DNA from 2 places in the Leuconostoc sp. UCMA20149 genome. Region 1 is predicted to be linked to the other one. Evidence: predicted binding sites of a transcription regulator. Region 1 holds the regulator's gene; the other holds the start of a gene.
The links. Region 1 encodes Rex, which represses fermentation and respiration genes when NADH is low (regulators of the CRP and FNR family bind a similar motif). Its sites were predicted from a motif close to TTGTGAANTANTTCACAA; they were not measured.

Region 1 (6,058 bases):
TTTGATACAAGTAACCAACCACTGACAGTGAGTTTGGCAGAAGACGAACAAATTAAACAGATTTTTACGACCAATATAGCGCGAAATCACTCGATTCAGTTGTTGCCGGCTATTAAGTCTGCTTTGGCAAGTCAAAAATGGCAGCTACAAGAGATTGATCGGATTGTTGTGGCACAGGGACCGGGCTCATTTACTGGATTACGAATTGGTGTTACCGTGGCGAAAGTTTTAGCGGATACATTAAATACCGAATTAGTTGGTGTTTCCAGTCTTGCTATTTTGGCATCACAAATTTCTTTTAATGGTCTTGTTGTGCCATTATTTGATGCACGTAATCAAAATGTTTTTGCTGGTGTTTATCAAGAAGAAAAGTCAATTTTTCCAGAGTCTCATCAACCTATTAGTAACCTATTTGCTTTTTTGCAGACGCAACCAGGTAATATTTTATTCATGGGTGATACGACACCGTTCCTTGACCAAATTCACGACCAATTTGGTGATCGTGCGTCAGTATTGACGCCTGAAGATAGTTTACCTGAGGGAGAAAGCATCATCAAATTAGGTATTGCCGCAACGCCAACGTCTCATATTGCCAATTTCAATCCTAATTATTTACGGAAAACGCAAGCCGAATTGAATTGGCTTGCAGCCCATCCCGGTGAGGACAAGCCAGAAAATTATGTTTTTGAAGTTTAAACGACAACAGCATTTACCGTTTAATTTACCAAAATTTGAGGCACAACAGGTCGAAATTGGTGGGGTATCTTTTGCTTTGCGTCGTGCAACACTAAAAGATATCGATACTTTAATCAAGATAGAAGAAGCGGTTTATGAGGGCGTTGCACCGTGGTTATTGCGTGATTTCATGAGTGAATTATCGCGACCACATGTCCGTTTATATTTAGTCGTTGAACGTCGCGGACAAGTAATCGCTTTTGCCGGCGCAGCGTATCGCTCAGACATTGGTGATATGCATATTACTAATATTGCTGTGGTTCCAATTTGGCAGAAACACGGTATTGGTACGATGTTACTTGAATCAATTCACGAATTTGCACACAACATGCACATGTCGACAATGACATTAGAAGCGCGTCGATCTAACACCAATGCGCAGACATTATATCGTAAATTGGGTTATGAGCAAACAGAAATTAAGAAGGGCTATTATCTTGGTGACCACGAAGATGCGGTCTCAATGACATTAAATTTTGATAATCAGACGGGCAACAATTGAAGATCTTGATGACATTTGGCAATTAGCAAATGAGTCTTTTGCGCCGTCTCCTTGGCCAAAAGAAGTATTTGAGCATGAACTTGGTAGTCCACGTTCTATTTATTTTGTGACGACAGGTGGCTTTCTTGGCGCGACGCAAATCTTAGATGAGGTTGAAGTTGGTAGTTTAGGTGTTTCGCCTAAATTTCAACATCAAGGCATTGGACAAGCCTTACTGATGGCGGTCTTTGCTTTGCCTAAAACGAAGCGCGTACTTTTAGAAGTAGCTAGCACTAATACAGCAGCACAGGCACTGTATCACAAAGTTGGTTTTCAACCTTATTATCGACGAGAAAAATATTACAAAAATGGTGATGATGCCATTATGATGGAGCGAAAAATTGACTAAAATAATTGCATTTGAATCGAGTGCTGATGAAACCAGTGTAGCAGTAGTTGAAGACGGGCATATTGTGTTGAGTAATAGTGTTGCGACGCAAATCAATTCCCACCAACGCTTTGGCGGTATTGTACCTGAAGTAGCGAGTCGTCATCATATTGAGTGGATCACCAGAGTGCTTGATGATGCCTTGGCGCAAGCTCAGGTTAAACCATCTGATTTAGATGCGGTTGCAGTGACTTATGGCCCCGGTCTTGTTGGGTCGCTGCTGGTTGGATTGATGGGGGCCAAAACGTTTGCCTTGGCGCACGACTTGCCAATCATACCCGTTAATCATCTAGCAGGACACATTTCTGCTGCCAATTTTAATCAACCAATCGTATATCCAGCTATGGCCCTGATGGTTTCTGGTGGTCATACTGAATTAGTTTTAATGACATCTGAGAATAAGTTTGAAGTATTAGGTGAAACGAGAGATGATGCCGCTGGTGAAAGCTTTGACAAAGTCGGAAGGCTATTAAAACTACCTTATCCAGCCGGTAAAACCATTGATGAAATGGCACACCGAGGTAAAGCAACCATTAAATTTCCAACGGCTATGGCCCACGAAGATAACTATGATTTTAGTTTTTCAGGATTAAAGAGTGCCGTTATTAATTACGTGCATCATGCCGAACAAAAACAAGAAACGATTAATCAAGATGACTTAGCCACCAGCTTTCAAAATGCTGTTGTGGATGCGTTGATCGGTCGCACGGAGCGCGCATTACGTCATTATCCAGTTAAAAGCTTTGTTTTGGCTGGTGGTGTTGCCGCTAATTCACAATTGCGCGAGTCACTAACGACACTTTTAAATGACTTCAATGATACAATATTTATTCCAGTCCCACTGACATATACCGGCGATAATGCTGCGATGATTGGTGCTGCTGGTTACTGGAACTATAAACAAAATATCTTTGCGGATTTGGATCTTAACACGGATCCAGGATTAGATTTTGAATTGTTACAATCGTGACATCATTGTGAATATTTCACTATCTTTTCGCAAAAGCCTTAAATATATGGTACAATTACTATGCAAAAGTTCACAAGTGAAATTACTGGAGATATATTATGACGCAACAACCAAAAATACCACGCGCAACCGCTAAGCGGTTACCAATTTATTTTCGTTATCTAACTTTCTTACATGATGCTGGTACAGATCGTATTTCATCATCAGAATTAAGTGATGCCATTAAGTTCGATGCTGCGACAATTCGTCGTGATTTTTCTTATTTTGGTGCACTAGGTAAAAGAGGTTATGGATATGAAGTTAAAGCGTTACTAGACTTTTTTGCCAATGTTTTGGACCAAGATAGTTTGATTAACGTTGCTTTGATTGGTGCTGGAAATTTGGGACAAGCCTTACTTAACTTTAACTTCCATCAATCGTCAAATATGCGCATTTCTGCTGCCTTTGATGCTGATGAAAAGCGAACAGGCACTATTTTAGCCGGTGTTCCAATTTATAAAATGAGTGAATTGAAGGAACAGATTAGTGCACAGCGCATTAACATTGCGATTTTAACCGTGCCACAAGGTGTTGCTCAAGATATTACAGATCAATTAGTGAGTGCCGGCGTTAAAGGTATTTTGAATTTTACGCCTTTACGTGTCACAGTACCTGCCAACGTTCGTGTTCAAAACGTTGACTTAACCAACGAATTGCAAACGTTGGTTTACTTCATTGAAAATTACGGTTCAATTACGACAGGATTATAAGTTAAATGACAATTTTAAATTTAGATGATCAAGCAAAAGTCTCAGCATATCAAAAGTTTGTGCGTGAAAATCCAAGAGGACAAGTCACACAAGATCCACTATGGGGTGAATTGAAAGCAAACTGGAACCACGTGTATGTTTATCATGAAACAGATGGTCAAATTGATGCAGTTATGTCAGTGCTAACAGTTGAGGCCGTCCCTGGTAAAGTTTTAGCTTATGCTGGACGTGGACCGGTTGCCGATATCGAAGATGTTGATTTAATTAAGGAGTTGATTAAGGAAGCTTTAGCAGCCTTACCAGATAATGTCTTCTTGTTGAGAATGGACCCTGAGGTACAGTATTCTGATGAGTTGAATCAAAAATATCTTGATGCAGGTTTCCAAACGCGTAATACGCAGGTTACACACATGCATGGCAATATTCAACCACGCAAGAATGTCGTCTTATACTACGATGGTCGTGGTGAAGGTGCTACGCCAATTACCAATGAAGATGAATTGATGTTACATTTCAAACCTAAACTTCGTAATGATATCAGACGTGCATTTCGCGATGGTGTGACAATTACATTTGGTGATAGTGAAGATGACGTTCGGGCGTTATTTGATACCTACGTGGCAATGGCAAAAAACCATGGTATTACCCACAGACCATTAGACTACTTCCTTCGTATGCAAAAATTGTGGGCAGGGACAGGATTATTCCGTGTCTACTTGGCTCATTTTGAAGGACAAGTGATTGCTGGTGGTTTAGGCTTTGCTTATGGTGATGAAATTTGGTACATGTATGCCGGTTCTTATCGCGAATTTGGCAAACATAACGCACCCGCTGCCATTCAATATGAGATGCTTAAATGGGGATTGTCGCTGGGCAAAGTCGAATATGATTTTGGTGGCATTGGTGAATTTGATGTTTCTGATGGGCTTTATAAGTTCAAACATGAATTTGCTTATCACGATCCTAATGCTGAATATATCGGTGAACTTGATTGGGTCGTTGACGAAGAAGGTTATAAAGATTACCTCAAACAATTTGATTGATTAAAAAAACGCCTACTGGCGTTTTTTTAGTGCAGTAATTAAGGACCTAATATTCAACAATCGTGTGTCAATTCTTGACAATACCAAACAGGGTTATACCGAATTCGAGCTAACTACAAATGTAATCATTACAAAAGGAGATGAATCATCAGCGTAACTATTTTAAGTGAATAAGATGATACAATGGCTTGAGCAAAGAAATATGCTGATTTTAAAGGCATGAGTGTTACAGGTTTAATAGCTTACTTGATCGAAGAAGCACGCCAAGATGATGAAAAGAAATAGATTAAATTATTCCTTTTTCGTTTGTTTTAGGATTTACACGAACGTAATTGTCCGCAGATAACTGCAATAATTCAGTATTACGTTATTTAAATCGAGATGCGCTTGTGCTTGGTTGTGCGAATGGATTATGCTTCAAAATAAGCTGATAAAGGCTATAAATGACGTAGAGAAAAAGCCGGCGGTCGATTACTTCGAATCGGCTCATTTCTATCAATACTATAATGATACACTACCATATTTGCACAAATCATCATTTTTTGATAACCTGCTATAAAAAGAGGATGATTAATTCATGTATTTTGATTTTGACGAACTGGTGTCGAATTATGGCACCAAAACAGCTGTTATTGTGGAAGGGGAAAAATTTAATTATGACGAATTGGCTCAATATGCTCGTGAATTGCTAAAACAATATTCTTTTAAAAAAAAATACATTGTCTTAATTGCTGATGAAAGCCTGTTATTTATTGCTCAATTTATTGCTACCCACTACGCTAAACGTGTGCCTGTTGTAATTAGTAAACATGATGTAGATAGAATCGATAAAATACTGCTTAGAGTGGCAAATCAATGGCAATTTATAACAGATCATGATAACAATGATAATGACCAACAATATAATGATAATAACTATTTATTTTGTGGGGCAACATCTGGTACTACTGGAACACCAAAAATTTATCAACGGAATTGGCAATCTTGGCAACGAGGTTTTGAAATTTGTAATGAAATATATAAACTAGATGAGTATTGTTTTCTGACAACCACAAGTCCAATGTCAACATCACTTGGAATGCACACACTACTGTTGAGTTTATACTTGGGAAAAGCCTTCCAAATTTTTAATAAGTCATCAAAGCAAACAAGTGGCATAAAAACGTTGCTTTTCACTGTGCCTACCTATTTGTCGTCTGGAATTAAATATGAGCTTAACTATTATAATATTTTGGGTGTTGTGTCTTGTGGTGGCGAAATATCGAATCAATTGGTAGCAAAATGGCGGGCACAACATCCACAAATTAAATTATATGAATTGTATGGCTCTTCAGAAACGAGCCTAGTTGCTTGGCAGTTGCTTAATCGTGGTAAGAAAGATGGCTGTGTAGGACAATTGTTTCCTGATGTAAATGTTAGTTTTACCAACAACGAAGAATTAATAGTGCAAAGTCCTTATTTATTTAGTGGATATATTGGTGATGATTTTCGGAATTCGGTCATTACAGACGATGTTGGGACTTTACAAAACAATCTGTTATTCATTCACGCGCGAAAAAGTGATGTTATTAATCACGGTGGTAATAAAGTTTATCCTAGTGAAATTGAAAAGTATTTACAAAAATATTTAAA
Region 2 (6,058 bases), on a different contig from region 1:
CGCTGACTGGCGTACTAGGCTTAGAGCTCGTACCAATCATTTATCCAAACGGCAGTGTATGGATGCTTATTTCCTTTGTCGTTGCTTATTTTAACGCGCAAGTCAATCCCAAATTTGGTGCCATTTTAATGAAACGCATTGATCAAAACAAGCTGGCAAGTGTCAGTGGTTTGCTCAATACATTTGCTTTGTCAAGCGCGCCAGTTGGTCAGTTATTGTTCCTTGGTATTGCAAATTTGATCTCACCAAATATCTCGTGGTTAATCATGGCAATTGTGACATTGATGACTGTTGTATACATCATTTTAACCCGTCAACATGACATTGAGAAGGTTGAAAAAACCACTGAAACAGCTATACTATAAGTATTATGAAACCAAGAAAACTCAACATTAAAACAATTCCAGCTCAAGATGTCAACCGCGCCTACCGTTTTTGGCGTGATGTATTCGACCTACCACAATCTGGTCACGCAAGTGGTCGCCACTTAATGATTGATGGTGATGATATTATTTTTGTAGCCGGTGAATCAACTGATCAATTAGAAATGTTGATTAGAGACCATCAAGATGAATTAAAGCAACATCTTCGCAATAATTTTATTCCAATTGTAGGCAAGCCCGAGCCACGTTTCGGCAATAAAATCGCCTTTAAAATCCATGACTCCGAAGGTAATTTAATCACACTTGAGGCAAATCAATAGTTAAAAAAACGAGATACAAATTCTGTATCTCGTTTTTTTTAATTATAATGCTGTGAAGTCAAAGACTTTACGTCCAGTAATGTTACCAGCCTTCATCTCATCAATCACATCATTCATATCCTTGAAATCAACTGTTTCGACGATTGGTTTAACTTTACCTTCAGCCCCAAATTGGAAAGCTTCTTTCAAATCGGCACGAGTACCAACAAGTGATCCTCGAACTTCAATGCCGTCTAATACTGTTTTAGCAATATTGAGTGCCATATCACCTTGTGGCAAAGCAACGGCCACTAACTTACCCATTGGGCGCAAAACATTAACAGCTTGTGAGAAAGCTGCATCATTAACAGCAGTTACTTGCGCGTTATGCACACCACCAGTTAGTTCATTAACCTTAGCAACCACATCTTCGGTCTTACGGTTGACCAACACTTCAGCACCGTTAGCCTTAGCAGCAGCCAACTTGTCATCGTTACCATCAATAACGGCTACGTGTGCACCAAATACATTATGAGCATATTGCACAGCCAAGTTACCTAAACCACCGGCACCATGAACTGACACCCATTCACCTGGCTTTGTTTCACCAACTTTAAGTGACTTATACATTGTCACACCGGCACAAGTGATTGATGTTGCTTCAACTGGATCCAAACCTTCTGGTACTTTCACTGCATATTTTGAGTTGACAACAACCTGTTGTGACATTGCACCGTCAATCGTGTAACCTGAGTTACGAACCTTACGGCAGAACGTTTCATTACCTGAAACACAGTAGTCACAAACACCACAAGCATCATAGAACCAAGCAATTGATACGCGATCACCAATTTTAAGATAATCACCGGCACCTTCGCCTAACTTTGAAACACGACCAACGCCTTCATGACCAATAACACGACGGAATTGACCGTTTCGTTCACCAATTTCGTTTGGATTACCAAAGTCACCATTAGCACAGTGCAAATCAGTGTGGCAAAGACCGACGTATTCAACATCAACCAAAGCATCACCGAAGCCTAACGCGCGTGGTTGCCAATCATCAATTAAATCAACATACCCATCATTCACTTCACGGACAACTGCTGCTTTCATATTTAACCTCTTTCATATATGTGAATTTATTTACAAGTAAATTGTAACCATAAAATTCATATTTGTAAATAGTTTTTATGTAAAATTTACATAAAATTCTTTTATAAAGTGACGTGTTTCACTAACAAATATATAGAGACCTTTAAGGTTTCTAAAAATAAAAGTTGGATTACGAGAACTTTAAAACTAACTTGCCTAAAACGTGCTGACGACTATGAAATTCTTTCAGATTAATCACATTAAATGGCGCCACTTCAGCAATATTGACTTTCACATCACCACTGGCAACCATCTGCAACAATTCCGCCAATTGCTGACCATTTGACTTCATAAAACTATGAGTGACTCTTGGGTCATCATTATCATCAACTATGGACACAAGTCGACCTTCGAATTGCAACACGCTCAAAGAATCAGTTAAGGTTTTACCACCGATGGTATCAAGCACGACGTCTACTTTATCTTTAATAACAGTCGCCAAACTTTCTTTCTTATAGTCAATAACATGTAAATGCGGATTGAACGCCTTTAAGAATACGGCTGATTCCCCACTGGCGGTTGTGTATATTTTATCCGCACCGATTGCCTGAGCAACTTGAATCGCAGTAAATCCAACTGAGCCGGCGCCACCGTGAATCAATACGCTCTCACCAGGTCGTACATCTAAATCGCTCGTCATCATTTGATAACCCGTTTGACCACCCAAAACAACTGCTGCGGCTGTTTCATAACTCACACCATCTGGAATTTTAGCTAATTGCTTACTACTGACAGCCACAAATTCAGCGTAACTTTTGAGATGCGGTGATGCAGCAACACGATCACCAACATGAAAATCACTTACTTCACTACCTACTGCAATAATGTCACCAGCCACAGACGAGCCATTAATCAGTGGTGTTGGTGCACTAGTTCCCATGACACCTGCACGAAACTTTACATCATAGGGATCAATAGCTGTTGCACGTTGCTTAACCAGTACCTGACTGGGCTTAATGTCTGGTGTTTTGGCATCTGTTACCTCTGCAAAAACATCGACGTCGCCATAATCTTTCATCTCTATTGCGTACATTTTTTCACACTTTCTTTTCTTCGAAATGTCTGAGTCGTTGTCACATACATTGTATGCTAATTAGCCAATAAAATGTTAATTTTGGTTCAAATTTTTATAAAACAATTAGAAAATGACATAAAAAAACATCACAACATTAGGAAGTCAAAAATCCATGCTGTGATGTTTTTTACTGTTTGGCTCAACTACTGCTTACGGGCTGGAAAAGTAACGTGAGCCATGGGAGGATACCAACCCGTATTTAATTTGTGATTACTTACGTGGATTACCAGAAGTAGTCAATTTGTTTGAAGTAACACTTAATTTAGCATACAAATCATTGACAGGTGCATTTGTCCATCCCTTAACACGACCATTGACCAATTGCACATCAATGTTAGTGTAAGTAGGAATTGTGTAGGCTTCTTTATCAACAACTAACTTTTGGAAGGCCTTGATATTCTTAATCAAACTTGCATCAGAAGTTGAATTCTGTGTGTCAGTCAAATTCTTAGTCAAAGCTGCTGATGTGACATGACCAAAGTTATAAGCAGCATTCTTGCTCCAAAGTTGGTCAAATGTTGGTACTGTACCTTCACCCCAACCACCATCAGTGATATCCCAATCATTGTTCTTTGCTGACAAAACAATTGACTGCCAAGTAGCTGCATCAACTAACTTGTCTTGATAAAGCTTAACTTCAATACCGGCTGCTTTCCATGCAGCGATGTAAGCTTTTGCTTCAGACTCAGCTGTTGAACGACCTGAACGAGCCAAGTAAGTCAACGTTAGACGCTTGCCATCTTTAGCATAGTAACCATCAGAATCTTTCTTATAGCCTGCCTTTTCCAACAAACTATCAGCTTTCTTGATGTCGCCATTTGCTTTTTCTTGATAACCCTTGACATTCTTATCGTAGAACAACTTCTTAGTTTCTGACTTTGAAACTAATGTGTTAGTTGTCACACGTAGACCATTACCATACTTAGCAACAACCGCACCGACGTTTTGTGCATAACCAACTGCCTTACGTACGTCGGCATCTTGCAATGGCGTTGAACGATCTTGAATACTTGTTCCCTTAGAATCTGCGTGTCCTAAGTTAAAGTAAAGTTCCCAATACCCTGCATCAGCTTGACCAGTAGCAGCATATCCCTTGGCATTGTTATATTTTGACAACACTGGCGTATTACCATTCTTCCACAATGTAGCTGGCGCTGTTGTCACAATATCAAACTTTTGCTTTGATAAGTCATTTTCAAGCTTTGACTGATCTTGGTTAACATAATAAGTGATTGTCTTCAACTTAGCTTGTTTACCCCAGTAATCAGTGTTACGCACATACTTAACTGTTGAGTCTGAAGAAACAGACGACACTTTAAACGGTCCAAATGACAGAGGTGTTTTGGTAACTTTTTTAGATGTGTCAATCGTCTTTGAACTCACATCTTTCAAATCATGATATGGCAAAGCATAGGCTGGCACACCGTCACCCCAGTTAACAGCAGCTGGTAGACTTGTATAAGATACTGTCAACTTCTTGCCATCTTCACCATCATCAAACTTGATACCTGAAATTGACTTTGACTTACCATTTTGGAAATCTGTCAAACCTTTAATCTTGGTATAGGCTTCAGTAAAGTTACCTGAAGCTACTGTGTTAGTGGACAAGGTTTCAAGTGAAAATTCAACGTCTTTGGCAGTGACAGCTTTACCATCCGACCACTTCAAGTTATCTCTCAATGTAATCGTGACAGTTTTGGCATCTTTGTCAACTTTCAATTTTGCTGGACCACTACTGATAATCTTCCCATTCTTATCGGTGTAGAACAACTGATTATTACCAGCTGGTTGTAGTTGTTGTTGAGCAGCCGCCCACTGTGCGAATTCCGTATACCCAGCAAATGTGATTGGTGAAGCAGCTTGTCCAGGATAGGTAACTGTTAAATTACCGCCCTTAATCGCTGCCTTTGAGTTAGTATAATCACCCTTAAATGAACCAACACTGACTGCCTTTGGTGTAGCGTCCTTATTGGACGTTGCTGACAATGCTGCCCAGCCACCTCCTACAACAACGACTAGGCCAACAACGCCAAAGCCAATTTTTGCACCTGTGCTTACCATATATATTCTCCCTTTTTGTGTTTCTTCATTGGAATGTTCTTTTTTAAAACACTCATCATGTTAAGCAATATATCACTTATTTATTTTGCTGTCAACATCATTTTCTCATTTTTATATTATTATTTTAAGAAACTGATTGTCGCTGGTCACTCGCACGTCGTGCAACTTGACCCAAAATCACAACACCAACTGTCAAAATAATCAACACAATAGTTTCTGGCAACCATAACCACCATTGCGTATAGATAGTTGAGGCTGAGTTCTGGCTTAACACAGTCAACATCATTCCGATTGAGTTAGTGCCTTGTTTTAAACCAAAGCCAAGGAATGTCAAACTTGTCTCAATACCAATTGAAGTAGCCAATGTTAGTGCAAAATCCGATATAATCGTTGGTGAAATATTTGGAAAAATACCTGTAAAGAGTATTTTGTACCAAGGGGTTCCCGAAATTTTGGCCGCATCAACATAATCACGATTAACTTCAGATAACGTCAATGTTCGAACCAAACGCACGCTCGCTGGCCAACTGGTTAGTCCCAAAATCAATATTAAATTCCAAATCGACAAGCCCTTAGCTGTTGAAAAAATAATTGCTAAAATCATGATAAGTGGCATAATCAACCAGAAATCAATAATACGCATTGATAACCAATCTATCCAGCCACCAAAATAGCCGATAATCATACCAGCAACAACTGAAATAACTGTAATAATGATTGCAACGCCAAAACCAATAATAATTGAGTTTTTAGCTGAGGCAATCAACGTTAAAATAAAGTCAGCACCAGAATCTGTTGTGCCTAAGATATGACCACCACTCATGGGTGGTAGATTAGCATTCAAAATATCACTCATAGTCCCAATGTTACTTGGCACAAAGAATTGACCAATGACTATAAATAAGAATAGTGCAATTAACAAGACAACTGTCACTAATGCTAAGTTATCTTTTTCGAGTTCACGCCAGAAATTTTTAATAAAGCGTGCACCAAACCGTTGTTTTTTCATTTTAGTTTCCATGGTTCACTCCTTATTTCACTCGAATACGTGGATCAACCCAAGCTGAAATAACATCAGATAGTAA

Region 2: a site for Rex is predicted at 1,817-1,834, ahead of adhP (alcohol dehydrogenase AdhP). Genes of this name have one in related genera too.

Annotation. Positions count from the first base shown of each region.
Region 1 covers NZ_VJYC01000008.1:18,352-24,409, reverse strand. Annotated here, with positions in the region: gene tsaB (tRNA (adenosine(37)-N6)-threonylcarbamoyltransferase complex dimerization subunit type 1 TsaB) at 1-696, shown strand, start outside; gene rimI (ribosomal protein S18-alanine N-acetyltransferase) at 680-1,237, shown strand; gene rimI (ribosomal protein S18-alanine N-acetyltransferase) at 1,212-1,625, shown strand; gene tsaD (tRNA (adenosine(37)-N6)-threonylcarbamoyltransferase complex transferase subunit TsaD) at 1,618-2,634, shown strand; gene FF105_RS07420 (redox-sensing transcriptional repressor Rex) at 2,733-3,383, shown strand; gene FF105_RS07415 (lipid II:glycine glycyltransferase FemX) at 3,389-4,426, shown strand; gene FF105_RS07410 (AMP-binding protein) at 5,004-6,058, shown strand, end outside.
Region 2 covers NZ_VJYC01000004.1:108,679-114,736, reverse strand. Annotated here, with positions in the region: gene FF105_RS04995 (MFS transporter) at 1-365, shown strand, start outside; gene FF105_RS04990 (VOC family protein) at 371-703, shown strand; gene adhP (alcohol dehydrogenase AdhP) at 746-1,798, opposite strand; gene FF105_RS04980 (NADP-dependent oxidoreductase) at 1,968-2,870, opposite strand; gene FF105_RS04975 (ABC transporter substrate-binding protein) at 3,123-4,973, opposite strand; gene FF105_RS04970 (ABC transporter permease) at 5,098-5,994, opposite strand; gene FF105_RS04965 (ABC transporter permease) at 6,005-6,058, opposite strand, start outside.